Regions from separate parts of the Amycolatopsis sp. NPDC058986 genome, predicted to be linked through region 1. Evidence: riboswitches for the same ligand, from Rfam matches in the RefSeq annotation. Region 1 holds a riboswitch; the other holds the start of a gene.
The links. A riboswitch is a leader RNA that binds a small molecule or an ion and turns the genes downstream of it on or off. The one in region 1 is predicted to bind S-adenosylmethionine.
Positions count from the first base shown of each region.

Region 1 (7,639 bases):
GTGTCGTACACCGAGTCGAAGATCATCGCGCGGGCCGGGGCGTCGGCGTCGCCCTGCGGCGGCGGGACCTGGCGGACGACCTCGTCGAGCAGCTCGCCGACGCCCGCGCCGGTCTTCGCCGAAACCCGCAGCACGTCCGAGGGCTCGCAGCCGATGATGTGCGCGATCTCGGCCGCGTACTTGTCCGGATCGGCCGAGGGCAGGTCGATCTTGTTCAGCACCGGGATGATCTGGAGGTTGTTCTCCAGCGCCAGGTACAGGTTGGCCAGTGTCTGCGCCTCGATCCCCTGCGCGGCGTCGACCAGCAGGATCGCGCCCTCGCACGCCTCGAGCGCGCGGGAGACCTCGTAGGTGAAGTCGACGTGGCCGGGGGTGTCGATCATGTGCAGGACGTGGTCCTGGCCATCGACCTGCCACGGCAGGCGCACGTTCTGCGCCTTGATCGTGATGCCGCGCTCACGCTCGATGTCCATGCGGTCGAGGTACTGAGCGCGCATCGCCCGCGCTTCGACCACCCCGGTGAGCTGCAGCATCCGATCCGCCAGCGTCGACTTGCCGTGGTCGATGTGGGCGATGATGCAGAAGTTCCGGATGAGCTCCGGTGAGGTGAAAGTCGTGTCCGCGAACGTGCTCACTCGTGTGATCCTCGGGAAAGGTCGGGGATGGCCACCCCTATGGTCCCATGGAGCTCCGGGTGCGGGTGGGGGTCATCCCCGATGCGGGCCGCGGCGGGCCGTGGTGCCCTCGAAGTATGAGCACTTCCCCCTCGCCCGTGCCCGCCTCCGGACCGGCCCCCGCCGGTCTGCTGGACCGCACGTTCGGCCATCCCCGCGGTCTGCTCGGCCGCCTCGGTGGCCTGGTCATGGCACACGGCAACGCACAGACCGAGCACCGGGTGGCCGCACTCGCGAAGATCGAACCGGACGAGTCCGTACTGGTCGTCGGGCCCGGCCCCGGCGTCGGCCTGGACGACGTGGCGAAGCTCGCCCGTCGCGCGGTCGGCGTCGATCCGTCGCCGGGCATGCTGGCGCTGTGCCACCAGCGCTGCGGCGACCGCGCCGAACTGCGCCAGGGCACGGCCGCGGACACCGGCGAGCCCGACGGATCGCTCGACGTGGCACTGAGCGTGAACAACGTCCAGCTGTGGCCCGATCGCGCGGCGGGCTTCGCCGAGCTGTACCGCGTCCTGCGTCCTGGCGGCAGACTGCTGATCTCCGCCCACGAGAAGTGGCTGCCCGTGTCGCGGCACGTCCTCGCCCGCGAAGCCGAGTCCGCCGGGTTCACCGACCTCCAGACCTGGACATGGGAGCCGCCGGGCTTCACCGCGCTCGCCGCGCAGCTGCGCGCCGTCAAGCCCGCGCGCTAGCTCCGGGGATCGGTGCGCAGCGGATGCCCGGCGGGCACCTCGACCAGGACGATGCGAGTACCGTCGGGATCGGCGATCCACGCCTCGTCGAGCCCCCACGGTTCCCGGCGAGCCTCCCGCACCGGCGTCACCCCTCGGCCGGCGAGGTCGGCGAGCGTGGCGGGCAGATCACGGACCTGGATCCACAGCGCGACGTCCGGGCTCGGCCCGGCACTCGCGCTGCCGACGATCTCCAGCGACCCGTGGCCGAGGAAGAACACCGTGCCGCCGGGGAACTCCTTGTCGATCGCCAGCCCGAGGGTGTCGCGATAGAACGCGGTGGACGCCTCGATGTCGCGCGGATGGATGAGAACCCTGCTGCTCAGCACTTCCATGGGCTCAATCCCTACCGGGAAGATCAGGCCACCGCAATCGCGGCGATACCCGACAACACGACCACGGAACCGACCAGCCTGCGCACCGCGTTCGCCTCGCCGAGGACGAGCCAGGCGGCCAGCCCGCCGAGCACGATGCTCAGCTCGCGCGCGGGGGCGACCAGGCTGACCGGGGCGATCCGCAGCGCGTAGAGCACCAGGAGATACGCGACCGGGGACAGCAGCCCGACCAGCAGCGCCTCGCGCTTGTGCTCGCGCCAGAGCTTGCCGATCATCGGCCGGTCGACGAGCGCGTAGGGCATCAGCAGCAGGCACTCCATGACCGAGCCGACCGCGAAGTAGACGATCGGCGGGACGGCGAGACCGGTCACCGCGTGCGCGTCCCACAGCGTGTAGCCCGCGATGAACGCGCCGGTGAGCAGGCCGTAGCCGATCCCTGCCCGGCGGGCCCGCGGATCGGTCTCCCCGTCCCGGCGCCCGGTGCTGATCACCAGCACGCCGACGATCACCAGGAAGGCGCCGGCCAGCCCGAGCCAGCCGGGGTGCTCACCGAACAGCACGACCGCCGCGATGACCGAGAGCAGCGGGCCGGTACCCCGCGCGAGCGGGTAGACCACCGAAAGATCGCCGACGACGTAACCCCGTTGCAGCACCACGCCGTATCCGACGTGCAGCAGCGCGGTCACCGCCGCGGCCAGCAGCCAAGTCCACTGTGGACGTTCGTTTTCCACGGCGAGGACGACGATCGTGACCGGGAGGAGCGCGACGGCCGAAACGGTGTAGTAGAGGAACACGAAGCGGGCACCGCCGTAGCCGACCCGCTTGGCGGCGAGGTTCCACACGGCGTGCACGACGGCGGCGACGAGGACGAGGGACAGAGCGGTGGCGTTCATCGGACCCTTTCGAGGTTTTCGCGCACGCGAAAACCCCAGGTCCTCCAGGCTTTTGTCCCGTCAGATGAACGGCGGGCTCCTGAGCCGCCGATGGTGCCGCTCGGACCTGCCCCACCGGCCCTTGTTGTCTCTCCCGCAGGTGCGGGCCGCTGGCGGAACCCTAGGCACTGACTCCACCCACCGTAGTACGCGTAAGCGATCACGTCGAGGCCCTCGCGAGGCCGCCGGAGCAGGCTGTTAGGCTTTCCGTTCGTTGTCGTGCGGCATTCCGTCAGGGAGGAAACCCGGGCGCCCGTGAGGGTGGCCGGGGCCACAGCGACGCGGCAGCGAACTCACCGAGTACACGACAGGAGCGCCACCATGGCCAACATCAAGTCGCAGATCAAGCGCATCACCACCAACGAGAAGGCGCGTCAGCGCAACCAGGCGATCCGGTCCTCGGTGAAGACCGCGATCCGCAAGTTCCGCGAGGCCGCCGAGTCCGGGGACAAGGCCAAGGCCGTCGAGCTGCAGCGCGAGGCCGCCAAGAAGCTGGACAAGGCGGTCACCAAGGGCGTCATCCACGCCAACCAGGCCGCGAACAAGAAGTCCGCGATGGCCAAGCGCGCGAACAGCATCTGAGCCGTTCTCCGAAAGGCCCCGGCGACCTCGGTCGCCGGGGCCTTCCGCGTGTCCTTCTCCTCAGCGGCCGGCCTCAGTGGTCGCCCTTGGCGGCGACGACCTCGTTCACAGCTCGCTCCAGTGCATAGTCCGGGCTCGCCGCGGCACCCTTGACCTCGGAGTTGAGCCGAGCGACGACCCGCATCGCGGCGGCGAGACCGTCCTGGTTCCAGCCGCGTGACTGGCCCTGCGCCTTGCGCACCTTCCACGGCGGCATGCCGAGTTCCCCTGCCATCTGGTTCGGGTTGCCCCGTCCGGCCGCGGAGACCCTGGCGATGGTGCGGACGGCATCGGCGAGCGCGTCGGCGACGAGCACGTGCGGCACCCCCAGCTGCATCGCCCAGCGCAACTGCTCCAGCGCGGCCGCCCTGTCCCCCGCCACGGCCTTCTCCGCGACCGCGAAGCCCGTCACGTCCGCGCGGCCCCGGTGGTACCGGCGCACGGCCTGCTCGTCGACGACGCCGCCGGAGTCCGCGACGAGCTGCGTCGCCGCCGACGACAGCTCCCGCAGGTCCGAGCCCACGGCGTCGATCAGCGCGAGCACCCCGGCGCCGTCGATCTTGCCGCCCGCCCGGCGGACCTCGTTGCGGACGAACGACTCCCGGTCGGCGGCCTTCGTCAGCTTGGGACACTCGGTGATCTGGGCCCCGGCCTTGCGCAGCGCGGCGGGCAGCGCCTTCGCCGCCTTGCTCCTGCCGCCCCCGGTGTGCACGACGACCAGCACGATCCCGTCGGCGGGCGCCTTGAGGTAGGACAGCACGGCGTCGGACAGCTCCTGCGAGATGTCCTGCGCCGCCTCGAGGACGATCACCCGGCCCTCGCTGAACAGCGAGGGGCTCACCAGTTCGGCGAGTTCGGGCGTTGTGAGTTCGGACACCCGCATCCTGGTCATGTCCGCGGTCGGATCGGCCGCCTTGGCGGCGTCCAGGGCGGCGCGGACAGCCCGTTCGATGAGCAGTTCTTCCTCACCGAGTACGAGATGCAGCGGTGCGGTGGCGGTGGCTTGCGCGGTCACCCCCCGATCCTCTCACCCGCCCGGCGACACGCCCGCTCCGGTGACACCGGCGCGCCCACCGTGGCACGAGCCGATCAGGATGCCGTACGGTGTGTTCCGAGGCAGCGCCCAGCGGCGCGCCGACAACCGAATACCGCTCATCCAGAGGGGCAGAGGGAACGGCCCGACGAAGCCCCGGCAACCGGCGTCAAAGCCTGTCATCCCGCGATCGCGGGATAGCTGACGAACACGGTGCCAATTCCGGCCCGCCTCGGCGGGACAGATGAGGAAAGGAACCTCGCGATGACCGCAACCCTCGGCACGACCTCCACCACCAAGACCCCGGACCTGGGCCCGGCCGTCGAACTGGTGTCGAAGGAAGAGGGTCACCGGCAGCCGCTCGCTCCCGAATTCGTCTCCGCCGAAGACTTCTCGCCGCTCGAGGTCGCCTACGACTTCGGCCGGGTCCGGCGCGAGGACATCGAAGCCGGCCCGAAGAACATCTGGCGCTACAAGAAACTCCTTCCGGTTCCCTCCAACGTCGAGGAGATCCCCAACACCGAGCCAGGCTGCACCCGGCTGGTCCGGGCCGACCGGCTGGCGAAAGCGCTGGGGGTCAAGCGGATCTGGGTCAAGGACGACACCGGCAACCCGACGCACTCCTTCAAGGACCGGGTCGTCGCCGTCGCGCTGGCGGCCGCCCGCGAGTTCGGGTTCGAGGTGCTGTGCTGTCCCTCGACCGGCAACCTCGCCAACGCCGTCGCCGCCGCGGCCGCCCGGGCGGGCTGGCAGTCGGTCGTGCTGATCCCGAAGACGCTGGAACGCGCCAAGATCCTCACGACCGCGGTGTACGACGGCGCGCTGATCGCCGTCGACGGCAACTACGACGACGTCAACCGCCTCGCCACCGAACTCGCCGCCGAGCACGAGAGCTGGGCGTTCGTGAACGTCAACGTCCGCCCGTACTACTCGGAGGGCTCGAAGACGCTGGCCTTCGAGGTCGCCGAGCAGCTCGGCTGGCGGCTGCCCGAGCAGATCGTCGTGCCGATCGCCTCCGGCTCCCAGCTGACCAAAGTGGACAAGGGCTTCCGCGAGCTCGGCCAGCTCGGACTGGTGGAAGCCAGCCCGTACAAGGTGTTCGGCGCCCAGGCCACCGGCTGCTCGCCCGTGTCGGCCGCGTTCCGCGCCGGGCACGACGTCGTCCAGCCGGTCAAGCCGGACACCATCGCGCGCTCGCTGGCGATCGGCAACCCGGCCGACGGCCCGTACGTGCTCGACGTCGTCAACCGCACCAACGGCGCGATCGAGGACGTGAGCGACGAAGAGGTCGTCGAGGGCATCCGGCTGCTGGCCCGTACCGAAGGCATCTTCACCGAGACGGCGGGCGGGGTCACCGTCGCCACGGCGAAGAAGCTCATCGAGACCGGCAAGCTCGACCCGGACGCCGAGACCGTCCTGCTGATCACCGGCGACGGCCTCAAGACGCTCGACGCCGTCGAGGACCACGTCGGCCCCAAGGCGACCGTCGCACCGTCGGCCGCCGCCGTGCGCGAGGCCCTCGGCTACTGACGCCGGTTCACCGCCGGGGCGGGCCACGCGGCTCGCCCCGGCGGGAGACCGCCGGACCGCCACCGTCCGGGAGCACCGCGGTGTCCCCGTCGAGGTCGGTGCGGGTCACCAACGCCCCCAACGCGATCAGAGCGTCCACAGTGGACTTGCTGGGATGGCCGTAGCGGTTTCCCGCGCCCACACTGGCCATCGCGACGCGGGGCGCGACGGCCGTGAGGAAGTCCGGCAGCGAATACCGTGACCCGTGGTGCGGGACCTTCAAGACCTCGGACCGCAGATCCGCTCCCCCTGCCAGCAAATCGGCCTGCGCCGCCAGTTCCACGTCACCGGTCAGGAGCACGCGCCCGGCAGGCGTTCCCGCGCGCAGCACGACCGAACTGTTGTTGACCATCGTCCCGTCCTGCTCGGTGGCCGAGCGCGCCGGAACGTATCGCGGCCCGAGCACGTCGAGGGACAGCCCCGGCCACTCCAGCCGCTGCCCGACGCTCAGTTCGAGGAGGGGCACGCCATGGCGTCCGGCTTCCTCCGCGACCTGCCGCCAGGCCCAGCCCGGCGCCCTGCCCGGCCCGACCGCCACCGCGCCCACCGTTCTGCCCTCGAACACCGACACCAGCCCGCCCAGATGATCGGCGTGGAGGTGACTCAGCACGATCAGTGGCACGCGGTCGATGTCGAGCCGTCGCAGGCATTCGTCGACCGGGCCGGGTTCGGGCCCGGTGTCGACGACCACCGCCCGGCCGCGCTCGGCCGTCGCCAGCACCAGCGCGTCACCCTGGCCCACATCGCATTCGACCATCGCCCACGAGTCCGGTGGCCAGGCCGGGGCGAACACCCGGACCGGAACGAACACCAGCAGCACCACGGCGAGCAGCACCGTCACCAGTACCCGGATCCGGCGCAGCCGCAACGCCACCACCAGGACGGCGAGCAGCGCCGCCGCGAGCAGACCGCCCCACCAGCCGCCGGGCCAGTCCAAGACCGCGCCGGGTGCCCGCGCGCCGTGCCGCGCCACGAGAATCAGCCACCGCGCCTCCGGATCGGCCAGGTGGACCAGCACGTTCCCGGCGCCGGGCCACCACGGCCCCACGACGGTGGCCAGTACCCCGAACACGGTGGCCGGTGCCACCACCGGCGCCGCGAGCACGTTGGTCAGCACCGACACCACACTCACCGAACCCGCCATGCCCGCCAGCACCGGCGCGGTGACCACGAACGCCGCGAGCGGGATGGCCAGCCCCTCGGCGTAGCCCGCCGGAACGCCCCGGCGCACCATCGCGTCCGCCCACCGCGGCGCCAGCAGAACCAGCCCGGCCGTGGCCAGCACCGAGAGCGCGAAGCCGAAGTCGACGGCCATCGCCGGATCCCAGATCACCAGCGCGCAGACCGAAAAGGCCAGCGCGGGCAAGGCCGAGCCCTGTCTGCCCAGCGCCAGTGCCAGCAGGCCGACCGCGCCCATGACCCCGGCCCGGAGCACGCTCGGCTCCGGCCCCGCGAGCACGAGGAATCCGACCAGGCACAGCCCGGCCGCGATCGCCGAGGCACGTGGCCCGATCCGCAGCACGCGCAGCAGGAGCAGCACCGCGCCGCAGACGATCGCGAGGTTCCCACCGCTGACGGCCGTGAGGTGGGACATCCCCGAGGAGACGAACTCGTGCTCGACTCGGGGCGGCAACGCGCTCGTGTCCCCGACGACCAGACCGGGCAGGAGACCGGCGGGTTCTTCCGGGAGACTCGCGCACAGCCGGTGCAGACCGGCGCGCAAGGACTCGGCCGCCCGCTGCCA
Region 1 is NZ_JBHYJW010000020.1:40,138-47,776, reverse strand. Features, by position in the region: gene lepA (translation elongation factor 4) at 1-635, opposite strand, end outside; gene ACFW0G_RS19265 (class I SAM-dependent methyltransferase) at 752-1,366, shown strand; gene ACFW0G_RS19260 (VOC family protein) at 1,363-1,740, opposite strand; gene ACFW0G_RS19255 (DMT family transporter) at 1,764-2,633, opposite strand; gene rpsT (30S ribosomal protein S20) at 2,994-3,254, shown strand; gene holA (DNA polymerase III subunit delta) at 3,328-4,308, opposite strand; SAM riboswitch class I at 4,443-4,577, shown strand; gene thrC (threonine synthase) at 4,591-5,856, shown strand; gene ACFW0G_RS19235 (ComEC/Rec2 family competence protein) at 5,864-7,639, opposite strand, start outside.

Region 2 (7,639 bases), on a different contig from region 1:
GGGGTCGTCTCGGGTTCGGACGGGGAGGACTCGGTGCTCACCGGTCCATTGTCCACGTCACGCGTTCAGTCCGTGTCGGCGGCAGGCTCCGGACGTCCCCGCCGCGGCCCGGCGAGCGCCACGAACGCCCCGGCCAGCAGCGCCACGGCCGAGACCAGGACCCCGGCGATGCCGGGCAGGAGCACCACCGCGGCCAGCACGAACACCGCCGTCACCACCAGCACGAGCACGCTCCGCTCGAACCAGGCGAGCAGGACGAGGCCGAGCGTCGCGATCATCGGGCCCCGCACGTCGGCGTCCAGGCGGAACTGCCAGTATCCGACGAGGTCGAGCAGCGGCACGGCCACCAGCGCGCCGAGCGTGAGCAGTGCGAACCGGCCGGTGCGCGGCGGGCTGCCCGCACGCCGGGCCAGGACGAAGTACCAGATCGCGACGCCGAGGACGGCCGCCGCCAGCACCCACAACCAGCCCGTGCCCGCGCCGGACCAGCCGTAGGGCGCTGAGACGCGCACCGCGACCGCGGTGGACTCGGTCATCGGGTACTCACGCACATTCGCGAAGTAGCCGAAAGATCCATTCGCCCTCGGCATCTCGGCCGCGACCAGGATCAGCTGCGCGAATCCCAGCAGCGCCAAGGGAAACCAGTACCGTGGCCGCGAATTTCCCATCGCGCCACGATAGCGGATCGCCCATGAGCTGAAGGGGACTTTCCGTGCATGGGATGCGACGAAAGTCCCCTTCAGCTCAGGCGCAGAACGGGGGCAGTGCGCGCGGATCGCCGACCGGCGCCCAGCGGCCGTCCTGCTTCGTGTACTCCCAGCGGGCGCCACGGGCGACGATCTGGCGCAGTGCGAGCACGAGCCGGTCGACGTGTTCGGTGGTGCTGCCGAGGCCGAGGCTGACCCGTACCGCCTGCTGCCCCGCTCCCCCGGCGACGCCGATGAGCCGCTTGGTCGCGACGTGCGCGCAGAAGGCGCCGTCGCGGACGCCGATGCCGTACTCGGCCGAAAGGACGGCCGCCAGCCAGCCGGGCTCGAAGCCGTCGACCACGAAGCTCACCGTGCCGACGCGGTCCACCGGCGCGTCGAACAGCCGCAGTTCGGCGCAGCCCGGGATCGCGGCGAGGCCCTTGCGCAGCCGGGCCAGCAGGACCTCCTCGTGTGCGCCGACGGCGTCCCAGTGCGCGGCGAGCTGCTCGCACGCGACGCCGAGGGCATACACGCCAACGGTGTTGGGCGAACCCGCCTCGTGCCGTTCCGGTCCGGCGTTCCAGACGACACCGAGGTCGTCGGCCTCGCCCGTGACTAGCTTGGTCGCGCCGCCACCGGCGAGGTAGGGCTGGGCGGCACGGAGCCAGTCCGCGCGGCCGACGAGCGCACCGGCACCGAACGGCGCGTACAGCTTGTGACCGGACAGCGCGACGTAGTCGACATCCAGTTCCCGCAAGGAAATCCGGCGATGCGGGGCGAGCTGGGCGGCGTCGAGCGCGATCCGGGCGCCGTGGCGGCGGGCCACCGCCGCGATCTCCGCGACGGGCAGCAGCTCACCGGTCACATTGGACGCTCCGGTGACGACCACCAATCGGGGCCCCTGCGGGCATTCCGCGAGCGCTTCGTCCACAGCGGACACCGCGGCGAGCCGGGTGCGCGGGGTGGGGATCCGGCGGACGTTCGGCCCCCTCCACGGCAACAGCGCGGCGTGGTGTTCGGTGTCGAAGACGACGACCGAGGTGTGCCGGGGCAGGCTGCGGGCGAGCAGGTTGAAGGAATCGGTGGTGTTGCGGGTGAACACCACGGTGTCGGTCGAACGCGCGTCGACGAACCGGCGCAGGATGTCGCGTGTGCGCTCGTAAAGCCGCGTCGAGACCTGCGAGGCGAACCCGGCGCCGCGGTGCACGCTCGCGTACCAGGGCAGGAACTCGTCGACCGCGCGGCGCACGGCGTCCAGACAAGGCGCGCTCGCGGCGTGGTCGAGATTCGCGTAGCCGATCTCGCCGCCGGTGACGAGCGGAACGCTCAGCCCGGCACCCGCGACCGCAGGAATTCCTTGCGGCGCAACGGTAACCGTGGTTTCGGTGGTGTTCTGACGATCGACGGCGAGTGTCATCGGGTGCCTCCTCGGCGGTCCGGGGGACCCCCGGCGAGGGGCCCGCGCTTGCCCGCCGCACCTCGCGACAGGCCCGGTCCTCACCCGGGGCACCCCACCGCGGTTGGAGGGTTGCCGGCCAGCAAGCCGGGGCTTAGCGCTGGCACTCATGACCTGACGACGAAGATAGCCGACACCGCGCGCGCCGATCCAGCCCCTTCCGGGTGACTGAGACGGCCGTCACTCTCCGGAATTGCGGTCTACGCCGTCACCCGGAAGCGGCCCGGCAGCCGCGCGACGGACTGGTCGCTCAGGTGCGTCGCGGTCCCCTGGTACTGGCCGGCGCCCGCCGCGAACCGCCATCCGCCCAGCTCCTTGCCGTCGATCGGCTCACCGAGCGCGGCGGCCAGCTCGCCGGAGACCTCGGCGTAGGACAGCCCGCTCCAGTTCCCGCGAGCGCGCCAATCCCTTGCGTCGCCGGAGTTCCCGGACGCCGTCGTGGCGGGCAGCGTCCAGAGCGTGAAGTGAACATGGGCACCGGTGGTGCTGCCGCCGCAGGGCAGAGCATTGCCGGTGGAGCCGAGGACGGCGCCGGGCACGACCCGCTGTCCGTCGGCGACCTGGATGTTCTCCATGTGGTAGTACCCGGTGCGCCAGCCGCCGTCGTGGTCGATGGTCACCCAGTCGCCTTCGGCGCAGTGCTGCAGGTGCACGATCCCGGCCAGCGGGGCGCGGACGGTCTTGTCGGCCGGGCTGAAGTCGATGGCGTTCTTGACGCCGCTGCCGCCGTCGTCGGAGTGGATCCCGGCCGAATACACGAGCTGGCCCGAGGCGAACGGCAGGGCGAAGGCGGGAAACGTGTCCGCGGCGGAGGCCGTGGGGGCCAGGAACAACGCTCCTGCCGTCGTCGCGGCGGCCAGACCGGCCCAGCGTGCGCGCATTTTCAGCATCACCGTGTGTACTCCTTAGCCCGAGAAGCTCACCCATTCGAGGTAGACGATGCGAGCGCACGTTAGCCCGAAAGGATGCGTCAAGGGAACACACGGTGGAGATTTCTACGGAAAACCACCAACCATCGAGGCCGGTTTTGTGAGCTAGCGCCCGGATTCGCCCTTCCAGCGGGCCAGGCGGCCTGCCCGGTCCACGGCCCGCAACCGGCGTTCCGTGGCACTCCGGGCCCGTTCGGTGGTCACCACCAGTAACTGGTCGTGCTCCTGAAGACGGCTGGTCTTCTCGGGCGTGAACCCGGCGCCGTCGCGCACCACGAGGCTGACCGTCGCCCCCACCGGCAGCCGCAGCTCCGAGAGGTACACGCCGTGCAGCCGCGATCCGGCCTGGATGCGGACCTGCAACAGCTCGGCGCCCAGCTCGTCGAGCGGCGCGGAGTCGACCTCGACCTCGTGCGGTTCGGCGTGCCGGGCAAGGCCGAGCACCCGCGCGAGCGGGCTCAGCGTCGCGCCCTGCACCAGGGTCAGCACGATGACCAGCACGAACACCGCGTCGACCAGCCGCTGCGCGCCCGGCACGCCCTGGGACAGCGGGATCATCGCGAGCACGATCGGCACCGCGCCGCGCAGGCCGGCCCACGACAGGAACACCTGTTCCCGCCACGGCACGCGGAACGGGAGCATCGACAGCAGGACGGAGAGCGGACGCGCGAGCAGCAGGACGACGGCGCCCGCCACGAGGCCCGGCACCAGCGTCTCCAGCAGCCTGTTCGGCGAGGCGAACAGGCCGAGCAGCACGAACAGCCCGATCTGGGCGAGCCAGCCGAGGCCTTCGGCGAAGGACAGTGTGTCGGATCGGTGCGGCAGCCGGGAATTGCCCAGCACCAGCCCGGCGACGTACGTCGCGAGCAGGCCGGAAGCGTGCGCCAGCTGACCGCTGGAGAACGCCAGGACGCACACCGACACCGTGGCGAGCGGATACAGACCGGTGGCGGGCAGCGCCGCTCTTCGCAGCGCCAGTGCCCCGAGCCAGCCGAGCAACAGGCCGATCACCAGCCCGGCGGCCAGCTCGTAGACCACCAGCAGCGGCAGCGTCCAGTCCACTGTGGACCCGGTGGCCAGCACGACGACGGCGATGTAGGCGGGCGCGTCGTTGAGGCCGGATTCCAGCTCCAGCATGCCGACCAGCCGCTTGCCGACCCCGGCGTTGCGCAGCACGGAAAACACCGCGGCCGCGTCGGTGGAGGCAAGCACCGAGCCCCACAGCAGCGCGAGCCGCCAGTCGAGGCCGAGCAGCCAGTGCAGCGCGCTGCCGGTGACCGCCACGCTCGCCACGACGGCCAAAGTGGACAGTGCGATTCCAGGCCCCAGCGCGGGTTTCACCGCCTGCCACCGCGTGGTGAGCCCGCCCTCGGTGAGGATCAGGACCAGCGCGGCGATGCCGAGCGACTGCGTCAGCTCGGGATTCTCGAAGCGGACGCCGAACCCGGCTTCGCCCAGCAGGACGCCGATTCCCAGGTACAGCAGGAGCGAGGGCAGCCCGAGCCGGACGGACAGGCGCACGGCCACCACCGAGGCGAGCAGCACGATCCCGCCGACTCCGAGCAGCACGGGAAGCTGATCCATGTCGCCTCCCTTCCCGGTCGCCGTGGGCTCTCAGGATAAGGAGGCGGGGTGCTCACACGATCGTGTACCGACGCCCAGTGACGCTCACCCGGTGTGTTAAAGAAACATCAAAATGCGGGCTCTTCCAGCGTGTCGAGGTCGACACCGAGCGTTGCGAACGGTTCCGCCGCGGCGGGCAGCACCCGCATCGCGCGCGCCTGGTGACCCCGCTCGACCCAGCCCGCCGCCAGCGCTCGCTCCAGCAACGCCGCGGGCGCGCCGCCGCCGAGGTGCTCGCGGCGCTCCGTCCAATCCAGACAGTCGCGCAGCAGCGGCCGCCGCCCACCGTTCGGGAGGTCCACGCCCAGCTCAACCAGCACGTCGTGGCCGCGAGCCGTGAGAGTGAGCCCCGAGCCGACGTCGACCAGCCCGCGCGCGATCATCCCGTCGCGCAGCGCGACGCCGAGCTTCCCTGCCAGGTGGTCGTAGCAGGTGCGGGCGAACCCGAGCTTGCGGACGCGGACCGAGGACCGCAGGCCGGTGACCGGGCGGCGGTCGGCGTGCTGCGCGAGGTGCTCGATCAGCTCGGCCACCCGCGGGTCCGCGATGCGGACGTAGGCGTGCCGTCCCTGTTTCACCCGCGCGACGAACCCGGTTTCCTCCAGCCGGGTGACATGCTCACTCGCCGTCGACACCGCGATCCGCGCGGCCGCGGCCAGCTCGCCGACGGTCCACGCACGGCCGTCCAGCAACGCCAGGCACATCGTCGCCCTGCTCGGGCCGGCGAGCACCGCGGCCACCTCGGCCAGTGCGATGGTCTCCATGTCCTCCACCGTAGAAGCCGGACCGTTCGGCCGTGGCCGAACCGTGGGCCCCGGTGCGAACGAGCTGAAGGACGCTTTCAGTGCGTTGGCCGCACTGAAGGACGCTTTCAGTGCATCGAGCGCACCGAAGGCGTCCTTCAGCACATCCGACCAGCGGATCAGTGGACGGCGTTGAGGAAGGTCGCGGCGAGGGAGACAGCGGGATTCGAGTCGTTCGCGCCCTCCAGCAGGACAGCGAAGGCGACGTCGCCGCGGTAGCCGACGAACCAGCCGTTGGCCTGGCCGTCGGCGCCGAACTCCGCCGTGCCGGTCTTGCCGTGGACCTGCCCCGCCCCGCCCGCCGCCTTTCCGGTGCCGGTGGTGACGACCTCCCGCATCATCGACCGCACCGCGTTCAGCACCCCGGCGGACGGCGGCGAGTACGGCTTGGCGACCGTGGTGTCCAGCCCGTGCCACAGCTTCGGCGTCACGGCCTTGCCCGACGCCGCCGTCGCGGCCATCAGCGCCGCGCCGAACGGGCTGACCTGCACGTCCCCCTGCCCGATGCCGTCCTCGACCAGCCGGTCGTTGCCGGTCGCGGGCACGACCTTCCCGGCCTCGGTCTGCAGGCCGGGGATCTCGAAGTCGGCGTTGAGCCCGTACTGGTCGGCGGCCTTGACGAGCCCGTCCGCGGGCAGCCGCGAGGCCAGCCTGCCGAACGTCGTGTTGCACGAGAACGCGAACGCCTGGTGCAGCGGGACCGTGCCCTTGTCGAAGTGGTTCTCGTTGGGGATCGTCCGGGTCCCGATCTGGTCGCTACCCGGGCACGGCAACGCCGTATCGGCCGTCGCGAGGCCCTGTTCGAGCGCGGCGGTGGCCGTCACGATCTTGAAGGTCGACCCCGGCGCGTACAGCCCGCTGAACGCCTTCGGCTCGGTGCCCGCCGCCGCGTTCTGCGCCACCGCGAGGATGTCACCGGTGGACGGCTGGAGCACGACCATGATCGCCCTGCCCCGGTAACCGTCCACAGCGGACTGTGCGGCGTTCTGCGTCGCGACGCTCAGCGACGCGGTGAGCGGCTTGCCCTCACCGTCCTCGTCCTGGCCGTACAGCGTTTCGAGGTTCTTTCCCGACGCGTCGACCCGCTGGACGGCGAACCCGTCCGACTTCGCCGTCGTGGCCTGCGCGGCGAACACACTCTGCAGCAGCGGCGCCGGGTTTCCCTCCGCGGGCTTGTTCCCCGCCTGCCCCGCCATCACCAGCGGCTTGCCGTCCCGGTCGACCACCGCGGGCCGATCCACGGGAGCGGTCGCGGCGACGAGCCGCTGCCCCGGCTCCAGCTTCGGGTGCAGCAACGCGGGGACCCAGTGCAGCCGCCAGCCCTGCGCGGCCTTCGTCAGCTCGAACGGGACGTCGTAGGTCCAGGTCTTCCCCGGCCGCAGTGTCCACGTCATGGCGAACGTGCCGCTGGTCTTCGCCGCACCGGCAGGTGTCGGATCGAGCCTGCTCAACGTCGCCGTGGTCTTGGTCGGCATCAGCGCGTTGCGCGCGTCCCGCAATGCGACCGCGGCCGCCGCGGGATCGTCGGTCAGCGCGCCCGCGGCGTCGGGATTGGCCTCGGCGAGGTCCTGCAGGTACTCCGTCACCAACCCCGTCGGATCCACCGCCACCGGACCCGGCTTCCCCGCCGGCGCCGCGTCGCTCGCCGGCGCTTCGTTCCCACTGGTCAAGACCACTACCGCGGCCGTGACGATCGCGACCACCCCGACCGCGCCGCCGATCAGCACTCCCCGTTTTCTGGCAGGACCCACTTTCCACCCCTCCCCTTTGCGCGCGACCCCCGCGCACGATCGCCCAGCCTGCCCATGGTTGACCAACAGGTCACGATTCCTGGTGGGAAAGCGACCTACCCGAATCCTTTTCGTGATCAGCCGCGCGCCAGCGTGGCGCCGACCAGCACGAGCCGCAGCGCCCGCTCGGTAGCGTCGGTCACCAGTTCCGCCGTCCGGGCGATGGCCTCGGCCAGCGGCAGCGGCGCGGGCAGGATTCCGGCGAACGCGTCGATCCCGGTGTCGTAGGCGTCCCGTGCTCCCGCGCCGATCGTGCCGGCGAGCGCGACGACCGGTTTGCCATGCCGCTTTGCCCGGCGGGCCACCTCGCCGGGGACCTTGCCGAACGACGACTGGGCGTCGATGGCGC
Region 2 is NZ_JBHYJW010000040.1:42,897-50,535, forward strand. Features, by position in the region: gene lspA (signal peptidase II) at 1-41, opposite strand, end outside; gene ACFW0G_RS29965 (hypothetical protein) at 66-668, opposite strand; gene ACFW0G_RS29970 (aminotransferase class V-fold PLP-dependent enzyme) at 745-2,106, opposite strand; SAM riboswitch class IV at 2,146-2,260, opposite strand; gene ACFW0G_RS29975 (M23 family metallopeptidase) at 2,346-3,035, opposite strand; gene ACFW0G_RS29980 (potassium/proton antiporter) at 3,180-4,658, opposite strand; gene ACFW0G_RS29985 (ArsR/SmtB family transcription factor) at 4,766-5,461, opposite strand; gene ACFW0G_RS29990 (penicillin-binding transpeptidase domain-containing protein) at 5,620-7,251, opposite strand; gene ACFW0G_RS29995 (glycerate kinase) at 7,368-7,639, opposite strand, start outside.
Region 2: it holds a riboswitch for S-adenosylmethionine, as region 1 does, so the genes downstream of both, ACFW0G_RS29970 (aminotransferase class V-fold PLP-dependent enzyme) here and thrC (threonine synthase) in region 1, are expected to answer to the same signal.